3 regions of the Corynebacterium tuscaniense DNF00037 genome follow, and region 3 is predicted to be linked to each of the others. Evidence: predicted binding sites of a transcription regulator. Region 3 holds the regulator's gene; each other region holds the start of a gene.
What was found. The regulator LexA, encoded in region 3, represses DNA repair genes until DNA is damaged. The targets are predictions, from matches to a motif close to CGAACANNTGTTCG.
Positions count from the first base shown of each region.

Region 1: the regulator LexA is predicted to act here: its motif matches at 2,802-2,815, upstream of HMPREF2129_RS08290 (error-prone DNA polymerase).
Region 2: the regulator LexA is predicted to act here: its motif matches at 1,888-1,901, upstream of HMPREF2129_RS00900 (HNH endonuclease signature motif containing protein).

Region 1 covers NZ_JRNG01000038.1:21,319-26,882, reverse strand. The annotation lists gene HMPREF2129_RS08290 (error-prone DNA polymerase) at 1-2,783, opposite strand, end outside; gene HMPREF2129_RS08285 (MetQ/NlpA family ABC transporter substrate-binding protein) at 2,927-3,826, shown strand; gene HMPREF2129_RS08280 (methionine ABC transporter ATP-binding protein) at 3,832-4,884, shown strand; gene HMPREF2129_RS08275 (methionine ABC transporter permease) at 4,885-5,564, shown strand, end outside.
Region 2 covers NZ_JRNG01000002.1:59,048-64,611, forward strand. The annotation lists gene HMPREF2129_RS10510 (efflux RND transporter periplasmic adaptor subunit) at 1-166, opposite strand, end outside; gene HMPREF2129_RS00900 (HNH endonuclease signature motif containing protein) at 282-1,841, opposite strand; gene HMPREF2129_RS00905 (hypothetical protein) at 1,943-2,419, opposite strand; gene HMPREF2129_RS00910 (RluA family pseudouridine synthase) at 2,416-3,327, opposite strand; gene lspA (signal peptidase II) at 3,324-3,797, opposite strand; gene HMPREF2129_RS10515 (DUF6263 family protein) at 3,839-4,717, shown strand; gene HMPREF2129_RS00925 (ATP-binding cassette domain-containing protein) at 4,724-5,564, shown strand, end outside.
Region 3 covers NZ_JRNG01000001.1:33,290-38,853, forward strand. The annotation lists gene hrpA (ATP-dependent RNA helicase HrpA) at 1-976, shown strand, start outside; gene nrdR (transcriptional regulator NrdR) at 973-1,437, opposite strand; gene HMPREF2129_RS10935 (hypothetical protein) at 1,498-1,869, opposite strand; gene lexA (transcriptional repressor LexA) at 2,115-2,789, shown strand; gene HMPREF2129_RS00170 (DeoR/GlpR family DNA-binding transcription regulator) at 2,902-3,681, shown strand; gene HMPREF2129_RS00175 (1-phosphofructokinase family hexose kinase) at 3,820-4,809, shown strand; gene HMPREF2129_RS00180 (PTS fructose transporter subunit IIABC) at 4,816-5,564, shown strand, end outside.

The sequences.
Region 1 (5,564 bases), on a different contig from region 3:
ATGAGTTCAAAGGCGTTCATGCCGGGAAGGGCGGGCGCTTCAATGGCGGAAAGGCCTGGCAGCATGCCCTCACGTTCGGTGGCGGCGATGCCGGATTGCCAGAGGGCTTGGCGGCGATCCACGCCAAAACAATCCAGTGCACCCGCCCGGGCGAGGGCCTCGACATGCTCCACGGTGAGGTCCGCGCGGCGGGATAGGTCCGGAATATCGATGAAAGGCCGAACTGCCCGGGCAGACTCGATGCGCGAGGCCGCCTTCCCGCCAAGACCTTTGATCAGGTTCAGCCCCACGCGGATGGTGCCGGAGTCGATGCAGCGGGCCTCCACACCAGACTCGTTGACATCCACCGGCAGGACCACAATCCCGTGGCGGCGCGCATCCTGGATGAGGGACTGCGGTGAGTAGAACCCCATCGGCTGCGCCTGCAACAAGCCCACACAGAATTCCGCCGGATAGTAGTGCTTGAACCAGGCCGAGAAGTACACCAACGAGGCAAAGGACTGGGAGTGGGATTCCGGGAAGCCGTAGGCTGCGAAGGCCACGATCTTCTGCCAGAGGCTCTCCGCCACGTCCTGCTCAATCGAATTGGTCGCCCAGCAGCCTGAGAAAAACCGGGCCTTGAGCGCCGCCATCTTCGCCGGTGACCGCTTCGATCCCATAGCGCGGCGCAGCGAGTCCGCCTCTGTCCCACTGAAACCAGCGGCGTCCACGGCGATCTGCATGAGCTGTTCCTGAAACAGTGGAACTCCCAGGGTCTTACCCAGGGAACGTTCCAGCACCGGATGGTCATAGGTGACCGGCTCCCGGCCGTCACGGCGCCGCAGGTATGGGTGGACAGAACCACCCTGGATCGGGCCCGGCCTGATCAGGGCCACCTCTACCACCAGGTCAAAGAAGCAGTGCGGTTTCAGCCTGGGCAGAGTGTTCATCTGGGCGCGGGATTCCACTTGGAAAACGCCGACGGCGTCGGCGTGGGAGAGCATGTGGTACACGGCAGCGTCGTCAAGCGAAAGCTCCCAGAGGCGGACCTCGCGGCCGGTGGTTTCGCGCACAAGGTCAATCATGTGGTGCAGCGCCTCGAGCATGCCCAGACCCAGCAGGTCGAACTTGACCAGGCCGGCGGTGGCGCAATCGTCCTTGTCCCACTGCACGACCGAGCGGCCCTCCATGCGTGCCCACTCCACGGGGACGACATCGGCGATAGGCCGGTCGCAGATCACCATGCCACCGGAGTGAATACCCAGGTGGCGGGGCTGCCCCTTAAGTTGCGCGGCCAAGGACTCAACACGCGATGGAGGCGAGGCCAGGCCCTTCGACCACGCATCCGCCGCGCCCTGCGGGTAGCCGAGCGCACGGGCGGCGTCGCGCACCGCGCCCTTCGTGCGATACGTGATCACGTTGGCCACCTGCGCCGCATTGTCCCGGCCGTAGGTGCGGTAGACGTACTGGATGACTTCTTCGCGGCGGCCGGACTCAATATCAATGTCAATATCGGGCGGGCCGTCGCGGTCCGGCGAGAGGAAGCGCTCGAACAATAGCTGCGCGCCGATCGGCTCCACGTTGGTGATGCCAAGCGCGAAGCACACCGCTGAATTCGCCGCCGAACCACGCCCCTGGCACAAGATGTTGGACTCGCGGCAGAAATCCACCAGGTCGTTGACAATGAGGAAGTAGCCGGGAAAACCAAGTTGCTCGATGACGCGCAGTTCGCGCGCAATCTGCTTAAGGGCTTGTTCTTGCAGGTCAGCAGACCGTGTGGCGTAGCGTTCGCGGCCGCGCTCCGCCACGAGGTGGGTCAGCCAGCTCATCTCGTCGTGCCCATCGGGCGTGGGAAATCGCGGGAGTTCAGGCGCCACCAGGTCGAGGGCGAACGCGCATTCTCCTGCGAGTTTCACGGCCTCCGCGATCATCGCCGTGTCGTCGGGCATCATCGCCGCGAGTTGCTCGCCCGAGCGTAACCAGGGCGCGCCCATCGGGTGCAGGTCCGCGGATGCCGCGCTGATTGCTTTTCGACGCCCCAACGCCCTCTTCGCCCCCGCCACCCTTGCCCCGTCCCGGGTGGCGGCACCGGGGGCAGCGGTCAGGATTTCCCGCAGACCAGGCGGGCCGACGGCACGAAGGATGGTATGGCGGTCTGCATCTTCCGGCAGCATCGTGGCCTCATATTCTTTGACCACGTTGGCCACGCCGAAGCATTCCACGAGTTCATCCAGGTGATCTGCCCACCGCCAGCCCGCCAACACGATGCAGGTACCAGCGAGTGCTGCCGCCATCTCCGGCAGTGGCGGGTAGTGCACCACCCCTTTCTCGCCTGAGGCCATGTGCGCCCCAGCCATGAGGTGCGACAGGCGCCGGTAGCCTTCCGCCCCGCGAGCAATCACCGGTAGCGGTGCGTGGGGCAGGCTGAGCTCTGCACCAAACACCGTGGGCAGGTCTACCTCCGCGGCTGCTTCGGCGAATTTCACCGCCCCGTAGAAGCCATCGCGGTCCAGCAGGCCAAGGGCACTCAAGCCGAGTTCGTGGGCGCGGGCCACCAACTCCTCTGGCTCACTGGCACCACCAGTGTCACTGAGGAAGCTATAGGTGGATACGGCGTGGAGTTCTGCGAAGGGAATCGCCCCGCTGCGGCGCCGGCCCGCGGGAGTGGAACGCGAGCCCCGTTCAAACCGTTCAAGCCGGTCAACAGGCACAACGGCAGGCCCGGGGCGGCCGGAGAGGATGCGTTCCAGCTGCGCCCAGGACAATGCTTTGCCACCATTGAATCGCACGCGCCTATCGTACACACATTCGACACCATAAACCGAACGAACGTTTGATTATATTCGCCGGAAAGCAATGAATGAGGCCGGAACTAGACTAAGCGGTACACACGGTGATAGATTTTCCCAGACACTTCAACCCCGACTAAGAAAGTGCAGGACGCGACATGCGCCTCAACCGTGTTATCGCAACCGCAGCAGCTTCCATTCTGGCAGCTACTGGGCTGGTTGCATGCTCCTCTGACTCCACCGACAACGCCGCTCCGAAGGACGATGAGAACCAGGTCGTGCGCATCGGTACGACCGACTCTGATCAGAAAGCTTGGTCTGTTTTCCTTGACAAGGCCAAGGAAGCTGGCATCGACCTGGAGCTGGTCCCCTTCACCGAGTACACCCCGGTGAACCCGGCGCTGGCTGAGGGCCAGCTTGACCTGAACAAGTTCCAGCACATCCTGTACCTGGCTCAGTACAAGGCTTCTTCCGGCAAGGATCTGCGCATCATCGGTTCCGCTGAGATCAACACCCTCGGCCTGTTCTGGAAGGACCATGACTCGCTCGACGGCATCGAGGGCGAGAAGGTTGCTATCCCGAACGACCCCTCCAACCAGGGCCGCGCGATCAACGTGCTCGTCCAGGCTGACCTGGTTAAGGTCAAGGACGGCACTGACCCGCTGAACCCGACCCCGGCTGATATTGACAAGGATGCCTCCAAGGTTGAGGTCACCCCGGTTGATGCTTCCCAGACTCCGACCGCCTACAACCAGGGCGACCCGGCGATCATCAACAACAACTGGCTCTCCCGCGCTGGCATCGACGCATCCACTGCTGTCGCAGCCGACGACCCGAACTCTGAGCTGGCCGAGCCGTACATCAACATCTTCGCTGTCCGCGCAGAGGACATTGACAACCCGACCTACGACAAGCTCGTTGAACTGTGGCAGACCCCTGAGGTCACCGAGGCTCTGAATGAGGATTCCAACGGAACCGCCGTCCAGGTGAACAAGTCCAAGGAAGACCTGAACAAGGTCCTCGACCGCCTCGTCGAAGACGCAAAGAACGAGAAGTAAACCCCATGTCTCGTACTGGCACCCGGATCGAATTCCGGGACGTAAACAAAGTCTTCCGCTCGAAGAAGGGCACGGATGTTGTCGCACTCGATGACGTCACCCTGACCGTCGAGCCGGGGGAGATCCTGGGCGTGATCGGTTACTCGGGTGCCGGCAAGTCCACCCTGGTCCGCATGATCAACGGACTGGACGCCCCGACATCGGGGCAGATTTTGCTGGATGGAACGGACATTGTGGGTATGCCCGCGAAGCAGATGCGTGCGGCGCGCCGTTCCATTGGCATGATCTTCCAACAGTTCAACCTGTTTAGCTCGCTCAACGCGGCAGGCAATATTGAATACCCACTCAAGATGACTGACATGAGCAGCGCCGAGCGCAAAGCCCGCGTGGCGGAACTGCTCGACTTCGTCGGCCTTTCTGACCGTGGCACGAACTACCCGGAGCAGCTTTCCGGTGGACAAAAGCAAAGGGTGGGCATCGCTCGTGCGCTCGCCACAAGCCCCTCGCTTTTGCTTGCCGACGAAGCCACCTCCGCCCTCGACCCCGAAACCACCCAAGAAGTCCTTGACCTACTGAAGAAGGTCAATGAACAAACCGGCATCACCATCGTGGTTATCACCCACGAAATGGATGTCATCCGGGCCATCGCCGACAAGGTTGCTGTGATGGAAAATGGCAAGGTCGTGGAGCATGGCTCCGTCTACGAAGTCTTCTCCAACCCACAAACGGATGTGTCTAAGAGGTTTGTGGCGACGTCGCTGCGGAATACTCCGTCGAAAAGCGAAGAGCGCGAACTGCTCCACTCGGGCGAAGGGCGCCTGTTCACCGTGGACCTCACCGCGAACTCCGGCTTCTTCTCTGCGGCCGCGAAACTGCAGGAAGAAGGCGTGGGCCTCGACGTCGTGCATGGTTCCGTGACCACGCTGCAGGATCACTCCTTCGGCAAAATGACCGTCCGCCTCACCGGCGATAATGCAGCTATCGACGAATTCTTCCACACGATGCAGACCACCACGCACATCCACGAAATCACCGACAGGCAAGGAGACGTGGCCTAAATGATCGAAACACTTCTTGCAGCCGGCGTGGACTGGGATCGCCTCGGCCCCACCTACTGGCAGGCACTACTGGACACGCTGTTCATGGTGACCATCACCATGATTGTCGGCGGGTTCTTCGGCATGATTCTGGGCCTGTTCCTCTACACCACCCGCGTCGGCGGAGTGCTGCAGAGCCGGCCGATTTACTGGGTACTGAACATCCTGGTGAACTTCTTCCGGCCGATCCCGTTCATCATCATGATCGCGATGCTCTACTCCGTCACCCTCGCGGTGGTGGACACGACGATTGGCCGTGAAGCCGCAACGTTTGTCATGTGCGTGACCGCCACGTTTACTGTGGCCCGCATCGTGGAGCAAAACCTCGTGGCAATCGACCCCGGTGTGATCGAAGCGGCCCGCGCGATGGGCGCTGGCCCGTGGCGCATCATCCGCACCGTGATCATCCCGGAGGCTCTCGGCCCACTGATCCTGGGTTACACCTTCATCTTCATCGCGGTGATCGACATGTCCGCGATGGCCGGCTACATCGGTGGCGGCGGCCTGGGTGACTTCGCCATCGTCTACGGCTACCGCGCCTACCAACCGGCAGTGACGTGGGTGGCGGTGATCACCATCGTGATCATCGTGCAGCTCGCCCAGCTGCTGGGGAACTGGCTCTCGGCGAAGGTGATGCGCCG
Region 2 (5,564 bases), on a different contig from region 3:
TGCTGGAAATCGCGGCAGTACGTACCGGCTCTACAGTGCCATCAACGACGATGCTGTCCACTACATTTTCACGTGCTGCCACCGCGTAATCGCCCGCTGAAACAGCATCGTTAGCACCCTTCTCACCCGCACCACAAGCGGTGGTGAAAAACAGAGACGTTGCCATAGCCAATGAGACCCCAGCCCGACGTGCCCACATGGTGTGTTGAGATGACAAAATGATTCTCCACTTTCAGGGGATGAGAACAAACTTACTGAAGACACTTTACACACCACCAAACTTAAGATGGAAGGCTCATTCGGCGCTCCATGCTCAGGTCTTGCACCGTGGGCCGATCATCCAATGGGTCCTGTGGTGGTTCGAAATCAGGGGCCGGTGTAGTTGGCGGTGGTGTTGGGTGGAAGGGGAAAACCAATTTGTATTCCGCTTCTAAAGTCTCGAGCGAATTCACGCATGCCTCATAGTCCCGATTTTCTTCATACCGGTCCATGATCGTGTGCGCTAGGGCAAAGAACCTTGTTGCATGCCGCCTTAGCTTCAACAGCCCGCGCAATGTTGTCTTCCACTGCGGGTTCTCAGCCAGCACCTGTCTTTGAATGAACCCTTCACGCTCCGACTTCATGTACGTCCCGTCGGGCAAAAGCCACACCACTTCCCCAGTCACCGGATCTGGCAAGTAGTACGCACGTTTATCGGTTTTTATATTGTGATGTCGCTGACACAGACAATAGAGATTGTCCACCTTCGTCCGACCGCCCTCGCGGTAAGAGATTCGGTGATCCATTTGGCAGCTCTCCGCAGGGACATGGCAGCCTGGCCAGACGCAAGTACCGTCACGCCACCGAACCTTTGCTTTGATGTCATCCGGTGCCACATATCCAGCTACAGCACGGTTAAGGTCCTCGCTGTCCAAGTCCACGACCGCACCATTCGCGTCCGCCATGAAGTGAAACATCGCGGTCCCTGGTGCCGTGGTCCAGCCGAACGAGGGGATATATACCGAGGTGTTGCGATCAATCAAGCCATCAGCATTCTTCGGCGCGTAGCCATAGACCACTACTTTGGCAGCAGGAGCCACATCCCCGGTAAGCAGCTTCACCGTTGCATCCGCCAGGCTCAGTTTGTGTTCACGCGCTGTTTCTTCGACGAATGCGCGGATAGAAGCCATTGTTGCGCAATCCCCTACAACGTTTAGGCGAGCGCTGCCAACATCTTCATTTTCCGCACTGAATGAGACCTTGCAGCACCCCGGCGGTACATCTTCACCCTGTTCGCGGGTCCTCTTCTTCTTTGAGCAGTAGTCAATATTCGGATCAAACGCTGCCAGAAGCTTCTTCATTCGGTTCTTGATCATCCACGGCGTGGGCAATTGCTGATTCTCCGTGGACGGACTAAACAGTCCTGCCAGCAGCTCATCAAAAGCAGCGAGCATCTCATCCGTGATGTCGTTGCCCAACCGCGCAAGCTGATTATCAATGGTGATCAAGCGGGACAGATCGAGGCGCTGTGTCCTTCTTTGAAGGTCCCGCAACATTGGTAGCTCTTGAAGCCGCATGTAGGCACACATTGCATTTTCAACCGCCTTCTTCCCCATCCCCGTGACAACACTTAGCTTGGCTATCTCCACGTGAATGTCATCACTGGAACCCGCGAAATCCTGCCCATCTTCGGCGTAGAGACCAAAAAGTCCAAACTGACACTGGCGCAGCAGCGAGGCATATTCCGCATTTTCATTATCCGGACACTCGGTGGCAAAGAATGCAGTTTCTTGCTCCGGCTGGGTGTCCTCCCCGTTCTCTATGATCTTTTCCAATCGCTTTCGCACGCCTGAAGCTGACACGATCTCACCCCCTTCGATATTTCAATTTCCTAGGCACAACAATACCAGAACATATTTTCGATCCGCAAGGGCAAATTCAAACTATTTACAAATACTACTGACTACTTGTTCGAATAGACACGAATACCGAAAGTGCCCCACACAGCATCGGGCGGGAGGACGTCGATGATTGCGATGCGGGGGTCTCTCACAAGCGAACGCAAGACGTCCCCCTCTTCCCAGACCACAACGGCGATGAGTGGCTCAGTGCCGAAAACTTGAGTACGGTCCGGCATCTCCCCCACGGTGATCGGAGGCGCATCCGCGACGATGATCTGGTTCACACGGCGCACATCCCGTAACAAGGTCGCCGCATCAGCCGGCGCGAGAGGCGAAGAAAAGGTGACCAGTGCGAAAGCAGGTTCATTCGCTTCCGCAAGGGAGTCTTGGGATCGCTGTGCATATTCCATCGCGGACTCATTATTGTCAGGGCCAAGCTGATCCCCCATGAGATTCGGATCAATCCCCGTGGTCAGACCCAACATGTAGATGCCGGCAAGGCACGCGAGGCAGCCAAGGGCAGCGAGTACGCGTTTCATCCGCGGAGCACATCCACCGCATGTTGAAGGTCCGCTGGAAAAGGTGACTCAACCTCCATCCATGTGCCTTTGCCCGGATGAATAAATCCGAGCTTCGTCGCGTGCAGCCACTGGCGGTTCAAACCAAGTCGCGCGCTCAAATTGGGATCGGAGCCATACATCGGATCGCCCACGCACGGGTGCCCCACTGAAGACATGTGCACGCGAATCTGGTGCGTGCGTCCCGTTTCCAGCTGAATCTCTAGCAAGCTCGCCTCACGGAAAGCCTCCAACACCTCGTAATGCGTGACGGAATGGCGGCCATCCGACGTCACGGCGAACTTCCACCCAGACGAAGGGTGACGGCCAATCGGCGCATCAATCGTGCCCACGATCGGATCCGGAAGCCCCTGCACAACCGCGTGGTAGGTCTTATCCACGGTGCGTTCCTTGAACGCGCGCTTCAGTACTGAATAGCCCGGGATGGAATTAGCCACCACCATCACGCCAGACGTGCCCACGTCAAGGCGCTGCACAATGCCTTTGCGCTCAGGTGGCCCCGCATCGGGCAGCTGAAAGCCCATCGCATACAGCCCGCCCACAACAGTCGGCCCTTCCCATCCCAAGGTCGGGTGCGCAGCGACGCCGACTGGCTTATCGACGACGATGACATCCGCATCTTCATACAAAATGGTCAGCCCCTCCACCAATTCCTCCTTTGGCATCGGTGGCGCTTTCGGCTCCGGCAGGGTCACCTCCAAGGTTTGGCCGGTGGAAAGGCGGGTGGATTTGGGGGCCAAGGAGCCGTCGATAAGCACTTCGAGCTCCGCGGCGACCGTACGTGAAACTCCGAATGCTTTGGCAACGGCGGCATCAACGCGCATGCCGTCGAGGCCTTCAGGCACGACAAGTGACCTGTACTTGCTCATTTCTTCCCCGCAAAGAACAGCGAGATGATGAACACGATCACCCCGACATTGATAGCCATATCTGCAAAATTGAACACTGCGAAGGAGCCAATAGAGATGTAATCCACCACATGCCCGAACCAGAAGCCTGGATCACGGAAAAGTCGGTCAATGAGGTTCCCCAAAGCACCACCGGCAATGAGGGCAAGACCGACGAGCTCCCATCGAGTTTTCAAGCGTGGCGCCGCAATGAGCGCACCCACCACAAAAACAAGCTGAATGGTGGTGAACAGCCACGTGGAACTACTGCCAAGGGAGAAAGCAGCACCCGGATTGAACACGAGAAGAAGCCGGAACCAGTCCCCGATCAGGTAGAAAGGTTCTCCTGGCGTCAGTGAAGACACCATGATCTGCTTGAGAATCTGATCGATGATTCCCACGGCGACCATGATGAGGGCCAGATGCGTGCGCTTATGAGTTAGGGAGGTCATTGGCCCCTAACCTTAGTCGGCGGTAGGTTCAAGGAGTGAGTTTGCGTAGAATCACCGCCACTCTTCTTGTGGCCAGTGCCTTGGTTGTCTCCGGTTGTTCCAGAACTGATCCGATTGAGGAGATCCCTGATTTTGCCGTGGACACACCTGACGTGAAGCTCATTTCCGCAGGTGAAGGCGATAAAGAGCAGCTGGTCTATTCATTTTCCCCACAAGAATCGGAGATCACTGTGTCCTACGCCGCGCACCAGGGCGCTGTGGCAACAGACAAGGTGAGCGTGGAGGCTCCCGCCGGAGGCGACGTCGAGCAAGTAACCCTGCCATTATCTGTTGCTGTGGTGGACGGAAACGTCGCTGAGTTCACCGTGGGTGAGCCGAAGCATTCCAACCTGGACACCGGCACTGAGGCGTTGACCGCTGAAGGTTTCCGCATGCGCTGGACCACCGATGTGCAGGGACAGATCGAGGACATCAAACTGTTGCCCCCAGAAGGCAGTTCCGATGAGGGGCGCGCAGTCATTGAGCGCGCGCTGCTGCAGATCATTTCCACTAACCCGGTGTTCCCCGTGGAGCCGGTGGGCGTGGGAGCAACATGGTCGGTGGAAACGCGGACGTTGGGTGAGACGAACATGCGCCGCACAACCACCTACTCGTTGACCTCCCGCGATGGGAATACCGTCACGCTGGATGTTCAGGTCCAGGAGGAACCCGCGAAGAAGACTCTGAATCTGGATGGTGAGGATAACCTGACTGCTGAAGAATGGTCCACCACATCACAAGGGACGATCACGGTAGATCTGAACAAACTTCTTCCCATCGCCGGCGAGAACGCGGCCACCACCCGCACTGTTTACGCTGGACCTAACCCTGATTTCAAGGTGGTCCAAGACATGACCACCGCAACGACGTACAAGAAGTGATCTCACATGCGGCACACCCACATCGGTTTAGACGGAGTTTCCTTTAGTTATCCGGATGGACACCGCGTCCTCACCGACGTTTCTTTTGCGGTCCCCGCCGGATCAGTGACGGGTCTCATCGGTGAGAACGGCGCCGGCAAGTCCACTCTGTTGTCACTCATCAGCGGTGATCTGAAACCAACAGCCGGCACGATCATTACCCCAGAGTTGACCGGATTCATCGCGCAAGAAACGTCGCTGCCATTCAGTGCTCCTGCACAGTCGCTTATCGACGAATCCGTGCACGAACTCCGCGGCGTCGAACGCGCCATCACCGAACTGTCCGGACTGATGGCAGAGGATCCGGACAAGTACTCGGATCAATTCGATGCGGCTCTCGCCCGCGCGGAGAATTCCGGTGTGTGGGAACTCGATGCCCGCATTGCTGCTGTGTTGGCTGGCCTTGGTCTTGCCAATGTTGAGTTGAGCACTCCCCTGGGCGAGATGTCTGGTGGTCAGCGCCGCCGCTTCGCGCTTGCAGCGCTGCTGCTGCGCCCCGTGGATGCGATGGTGTTGGACGAGCCCACGAACCACCTCGATGATGAGGCCGTGGACTTCCTCATTGAAGAATTGCGCGCTTTCAAGGGTCCGGTTCTGGCAGCATCCCACGACCGCTTCTTCTTGGATAGCGCCTGCGATGGGCTGGTTGACCTCGACCCCGGTCTGGGTGCGGAGGGCGGCTTCGGTGAAGAAACCCGCCAGGGTGCGCGTTTCTCCGGTTCCTTCTCCGATTACCTGGTCGCCCGCGAGGCCCGACGCGCACGGTGGGCTACCGACTATGCCGCGCAGGAACACGAACGCGCCCGGC
Region 3 (5,564 bases):
CTTTGCTTCCATCGACCGGCGCGGCGCCATCACCGATCATGACAAGAGTCTGGCGGAGCTGAAGAAACGTCGCGCTGGTCAGATCACATCCTCGGTGGCCAAAGCCACGAAGAAGGCCGAGACGGATTCCGCCAAAGAATGGACTGCTGACACCCTCGGTACCGTGCCGGAAACCGTGACCACGGAAATTGAAGGCAACCACGTTGATGCATTCCCTGCTTTGGAAGCAACCAAGGACGGCGTGCGCGTCAAGGTCTTCCCCACCAAGGCTGCCGCTGATGCTTCGATGGTCACGGCCACGTTGGCCATGCTCATGCGCCAAATCGCAGTTTCACCAACGCAGATGACCAAGGGGCTTCCGCTGCGCCAACGCGTAGCTGTAGATAAGTACCCGCACGGTGGTGCTGCTGGCCTCGTGGAAGATGCTCGCATCGCTGCTATCCGTGATCTCATGTTTGCCCACGGCGGCCCGGTACGCACGCCTGAAGAATTTGATGCCCTGCTGAACAAGGTCAAGCCCGATGTGCCTGGTGCTGTGCGTCGCGCTGTCGTCGGCATTGCCGGCGGTGTCGCCGAGTACATCAACATCGCGGCAGAGCTGAACAAGTGGAGCGGACCAGCCATCGATGACGTCAAGGCCCAGATGGCATTCCTTCTGCCCAAAAACGCAATCACCATCCACGGCATGGAGCACCTACAGCACCTGCCCCGCTACTTGTCGGCGGTGCAGATGCGGCTGGATGATATGAACCATGACCCTGACAGGGATGCGGACCGCCAAGCCGTCATCGATGACGTCAAGACGTATCTTGATGCCAAGCTCACTCGACTACCCAAGGGCGCAGCAAGGTCAAAGCCAGTCAAAGAGATTCTCTGGCGCATCGAAGAGTTACGCGTCAGTCTTTTCGCTCAACGTCTGGGAACTTCTAGACCAGTGAGCCCACGGCGGATTGAGAAGATGGTGGACAAGCTCTAAAGCTCATCAATGCCGCGGTCACGGCGACGCATGAGGCGGATCTCCGACTCGAAGTCATCTGCACTTTCGAAGGACTTGTACACCGAAGCGAAACGCAGGTAGGCCACCTCATCGAGCGCTCGGAGAGGCTCCAAGATGGCAAGACCAATGTCATTAGAAAGAACTTGTGAGCTCCCTTGCGCACGAACAATCTCTTCCACTTCCTGGGCAAGACGCTTCAGAGCATCATCTGAAACATCACGGCCCTGGCATGCTCGGCGCACACCAACAATCAGCTTGTCTCTGTCGAAGGGTTCACTGACACCATTTCGTTTAACCACGGTGAGAATGGCTTTTTCAACCGTGGTGAACCGTCCCCCACACGCGGTGCACTCACGGCGGCGACGAATAGCAGAACCCGCGTCTACAAGACGCGAGTCCGAGACGCGGGAATGATCGTTATGGCAGAAAGGGCAATGCACAGGAAAGGATTCTACTCTCTTGGCGCATCAGGTATCTAGCTACTTTGCAGCAGCACCGAACTAGCGGGCGCTCATGCTGGCCACGGCACCATCAACCGCTGTGTCAGCTGGGTCAATCTCCCCACCGGAGAAAGCGCCCCCGAGTGCAGAGCCAATAAAAAGCCCAATTCCCAGCAACACGCCCATCGCAATAGCACCACGCTTTTCGCGGCGAGCTTCAATGTTTTCGAAAGCTTCCACTCCCCTAATTGAAGCCCGGGATTGCGTTAGACTTTCTTTTCGATCAGAGTCTGCCAACGTTCGAACACTGCCGGCATGACGGCGAGGGGTGCGAGTGGAATTAATGTCCCACACATCCGCCGGCTGGACCGCAGCGCGAAGATCACCGCAGACAATATCAGTGCCGTGAGGTCGTGCAATGGAGATAGTCATTATGTTTTCCTTTCTGTTCTACCTACGATCCTACGAACGGCCACGACATGTTCGATCAAACACTTCGCTTACATGTTCGATAGGTACTATGTTCGATTTATAGCAACCAGATAAAACTTTGTCCAGACGTAGCGGAAAAATATCGAACAAACTTGCTTACTCGTGGTAGAAACGAGAAGTGAAGGAACTCATTTGCAACTAAAAAGCGTCGTCTAGGGCATCAGCAAAGGAAGGACAACAGCGACATGGCTAAAAAAGAAGACAAGAGACCTGACATCAAAACGTTGACGGACCGGCAGCGCCGCATTCTGGAGGTCATCCAGGATGCTGTGGTGTTGCGCGGTTATCCGCCAAGCATCCGCGAGATCGGCGATGCTGCTGGCCTGCAATCCACGTCGTCTGTGGCTTACCAGCTCAAAGAACTTGAGAAAAAGGGTTTCTTGCGGCGTGATCCGAATAAACCTCGCGCTGTTGACCTGCGCCACCTCCCACGCACCGGACGGAAGTCAAACAAGCAGGATGCAAATGTCCCCGAGGAGGCTGCGGCGCCACGCTACATCCCCGTTGTCGGCCAGATAGCAGCCGGCAATCCGATTTTGGCTGAGGAAAATGTTACTGAGTACTTCCCACTCCCCTCGGAACTCGTCGGCGATGGTGACTTGTACTTGCTTCAGGTTGTCGGCGAGTCCATGCGCGACGCCGGCATCTTGGACGGCGACTGGGTTGCAGTGCGCACGCAGCCAGTAGCGGAGGAAGGCCAGTTTGTCGCCGCACTTATTGATGGTGAAGCAACAGTGAAGGAGTTCCATCAGGACTCCACTGGCGTGTGGTTGCTTCCTCACAATGACGCTTTCTCGCCTATCAAGGGCGACGAAGCGGAAATCATGGGCCTTGTGGTCTCTGTTTTCCGCAAGCTCTAGCCCACCCTCACGGGGGTGAAACGGACCAAAGCAAAACTAATCCAGACTCCGTTTTCGCCCCTCGCATACATAATGAGGATTTGTTAGCATCCCCTGCATTCAAGGAAGTCTCATGTACGCCGAGGAGCGTCGTCGCCAAATCGCATCTCTGACTGCAGTCGAAGGTCGCGTCAACGTGACAGAGCTGTCTGAGCGTTTTGATGTCACCGCAGAGACAATCCGACGAGACCTGGCAGTGCTCGACCGCGAAGGTGTAGTCCAACGTGTCCACGGTGGTGCCGTATCAAACCAGTCCTACCTCACTGCGGAGTTCCCCCTTCACACCCGCTATCGTTCGGCAGCCACGGCTAAAACCGCCATCGCACAAGCCGCACTGAGTTTTCTACCCGTGGCTGGCGGCTCTGTTTTTCTTGATTCAGGCTCCACGATCAATACTCTCGCTGGACTCATCAAGGACCTCCCTGAAGCACGTGCTTTGTCTTTTGTAACCAACTCCCTGCCCATTGCGCTCGATTTATCCAGCCTGGGCACCATAAATGTTCAGCTCCTTGGTGGCACTGTTCGCGCAATCACCCAGGCTGTTGTCGGTGATACTGCTTTGCGCACATTGGCGCTTCTGCGCGCAGATGTAGCTTTTATTGGCACCAATGCACTGACCATCGACCACGGTCTGTCTACTGCAGACGCGCAAGAAGCTGCGGTGAAATCAGCGATGGTCACCAACACCCGCAAAGTTGTGGTGCTGTGCGATTCCTCAAAACTGGGGACGGATTATCTTGTGAGCTTTGCCCCCCTCGATTCCATCGATGTGGTGATCACCGATTCCGACGCACCGGCATCCTATGTTGATGAGCTGATGGAACGCGGTATCCAAGTTATCCAAGCAGGTTAGGGCTAGTCTGTGGCGATGACGTGTTTGCAGTGTGCGTTTTCTGCCTGGTTGTAACATCATGTAGGGGCGCTATCGGGCATACTGGCGAAGGAGTTTTCCCGCTCCACCCCACCTACAACCGTGAGGGGTACGCCACCCGTGATCTTTACTTTCACGCCTAATCCAAGCGTTGACGTCACTTTCACCGTGGATAGTCTCACTGCTGGAGAGGTCATCCGCGTAACCACCAGCTCCCGTGAACCCGGTGGGAAGGGCATCAATGTTGCCCATGCCCTCCTGAAAGCTGGAGAGTCCGTGCTTGCGTTAGCGCCAGCACATGACACTGATCCCTTTGTTGCACTCGCGCACGAGGCACATATTCCGCTGCGCACCGTCGCGGTGGACGGGAATGTCCGCGCCAACACAACCATTACTGATGCAACAGGGGTGACTACCAAACTCAATGAGCAGGGCGCGCGGTTAACACCGGACACCATAGCTGCACTGGAGGATGCAGTAGCAACGAGTGCTGCTATGTCGGACGTGGTTGTTCTGGCTGGCTCACTTCCGCCGGGTGCTCCTTATGACTGGTATTCCACGTTGGTGGCTGTCGTGCGTCAAGCTAACTCGGATGCACTTATCGCGGTGGATACCTCCGATGAACCGTTGATTGCGCTGAGTGAGGGGATGGACCAGGGCACTCCAGACATCATCAAACCCAACGGCTATGAGCTTGGTCAGCTCGCCGGCATTGATGGTCACACACTCGAAGATGCTGCGTCGAACGGTGATCTCTGCTACGTGGTGGAGGTTGCTCGCTCAGTTGTTTGCCGCGGTGTGCCTGAGCTCCTTGTCACTCTTGGTAGTGCGGGCGCGTGTTTAGTCACTGCCGATGGCGCGTGGGTGGCTACTCCCCCGCCATCACTTATCCGTTCAACAGTCGGGGCAGGCGATAGTGCCTTGGCTGGGTATGTCCTTGCCCGCATACGTGGGTTGGACTCACCGGAGGCCTTACGGCATTCCGTGGCCTATGGCAGTGCCGCAGCGTCCAATCCCGGAACCGCCATCCCTACACCTCATGATCTGGATTTGGAGCACACCGTTGTGTCCACCTTTCCCAATCAGAGATCAAACAAGGGTGGGGAGTGAACAGTAATGCCCTGCCACACGATCACCACGCAACAAGTGGTGCTCGACGCGGACTTCGGCAGTACAACGCAGGATGTCATTAGGCACCTTGCAGGCCTCATTACAGCCGCAGGCCGAACTGAAAATCCGAATGTGATAGCGGAAGCGGCAAACGCGCGTGAAGCACAAGCAAGCACCGGTGTGAACGGACGCATTGCTATTCCACACTGCCGTACAGCTGCTGTCACCGAACCCACACTCGCTTTTGTGCGCCTTTCACACCCGGTGGACTTCGCGGGACCAGACGGCGATGCCGAATGTGTCTTTCTTATCGCTGCTCCGGAAGACGACACTAAGGCTCATCTACAGCTGTTGTCCAAGCTGGCACGAGCGCTTGTTCGCGAAGAGTTCTTAGAAAAACTCCGGTATGCAAACTCGCCCGAAGATGTCGTCACTGCTGTGAACGAGGTGCTCAACGCAGGGGTGAAGAAGAATAAGGTGCGCGGAGACGTCGATAAGCCTAAAAAGCGCATTGTTGCTGTGACTTCGTGTGCGACAGGCATTGCACACACCTACATGGCTGCGGATGCACTTGAACAGGCTGCACGTGGCCGCAACGATGTGAAGCTGCTTGTCGAACCGCAGGGTTCCTCAGGCGGGAAACCCATCGCCCCGGAGTTCATTGCCAGTGCGGACGCGGTCATTTTCGCTCACGATGTTGCCATCCGCGAGCCCGAACGCTTCGCCGGCAAACCCGTTGTGGACAGCCCAGTGAA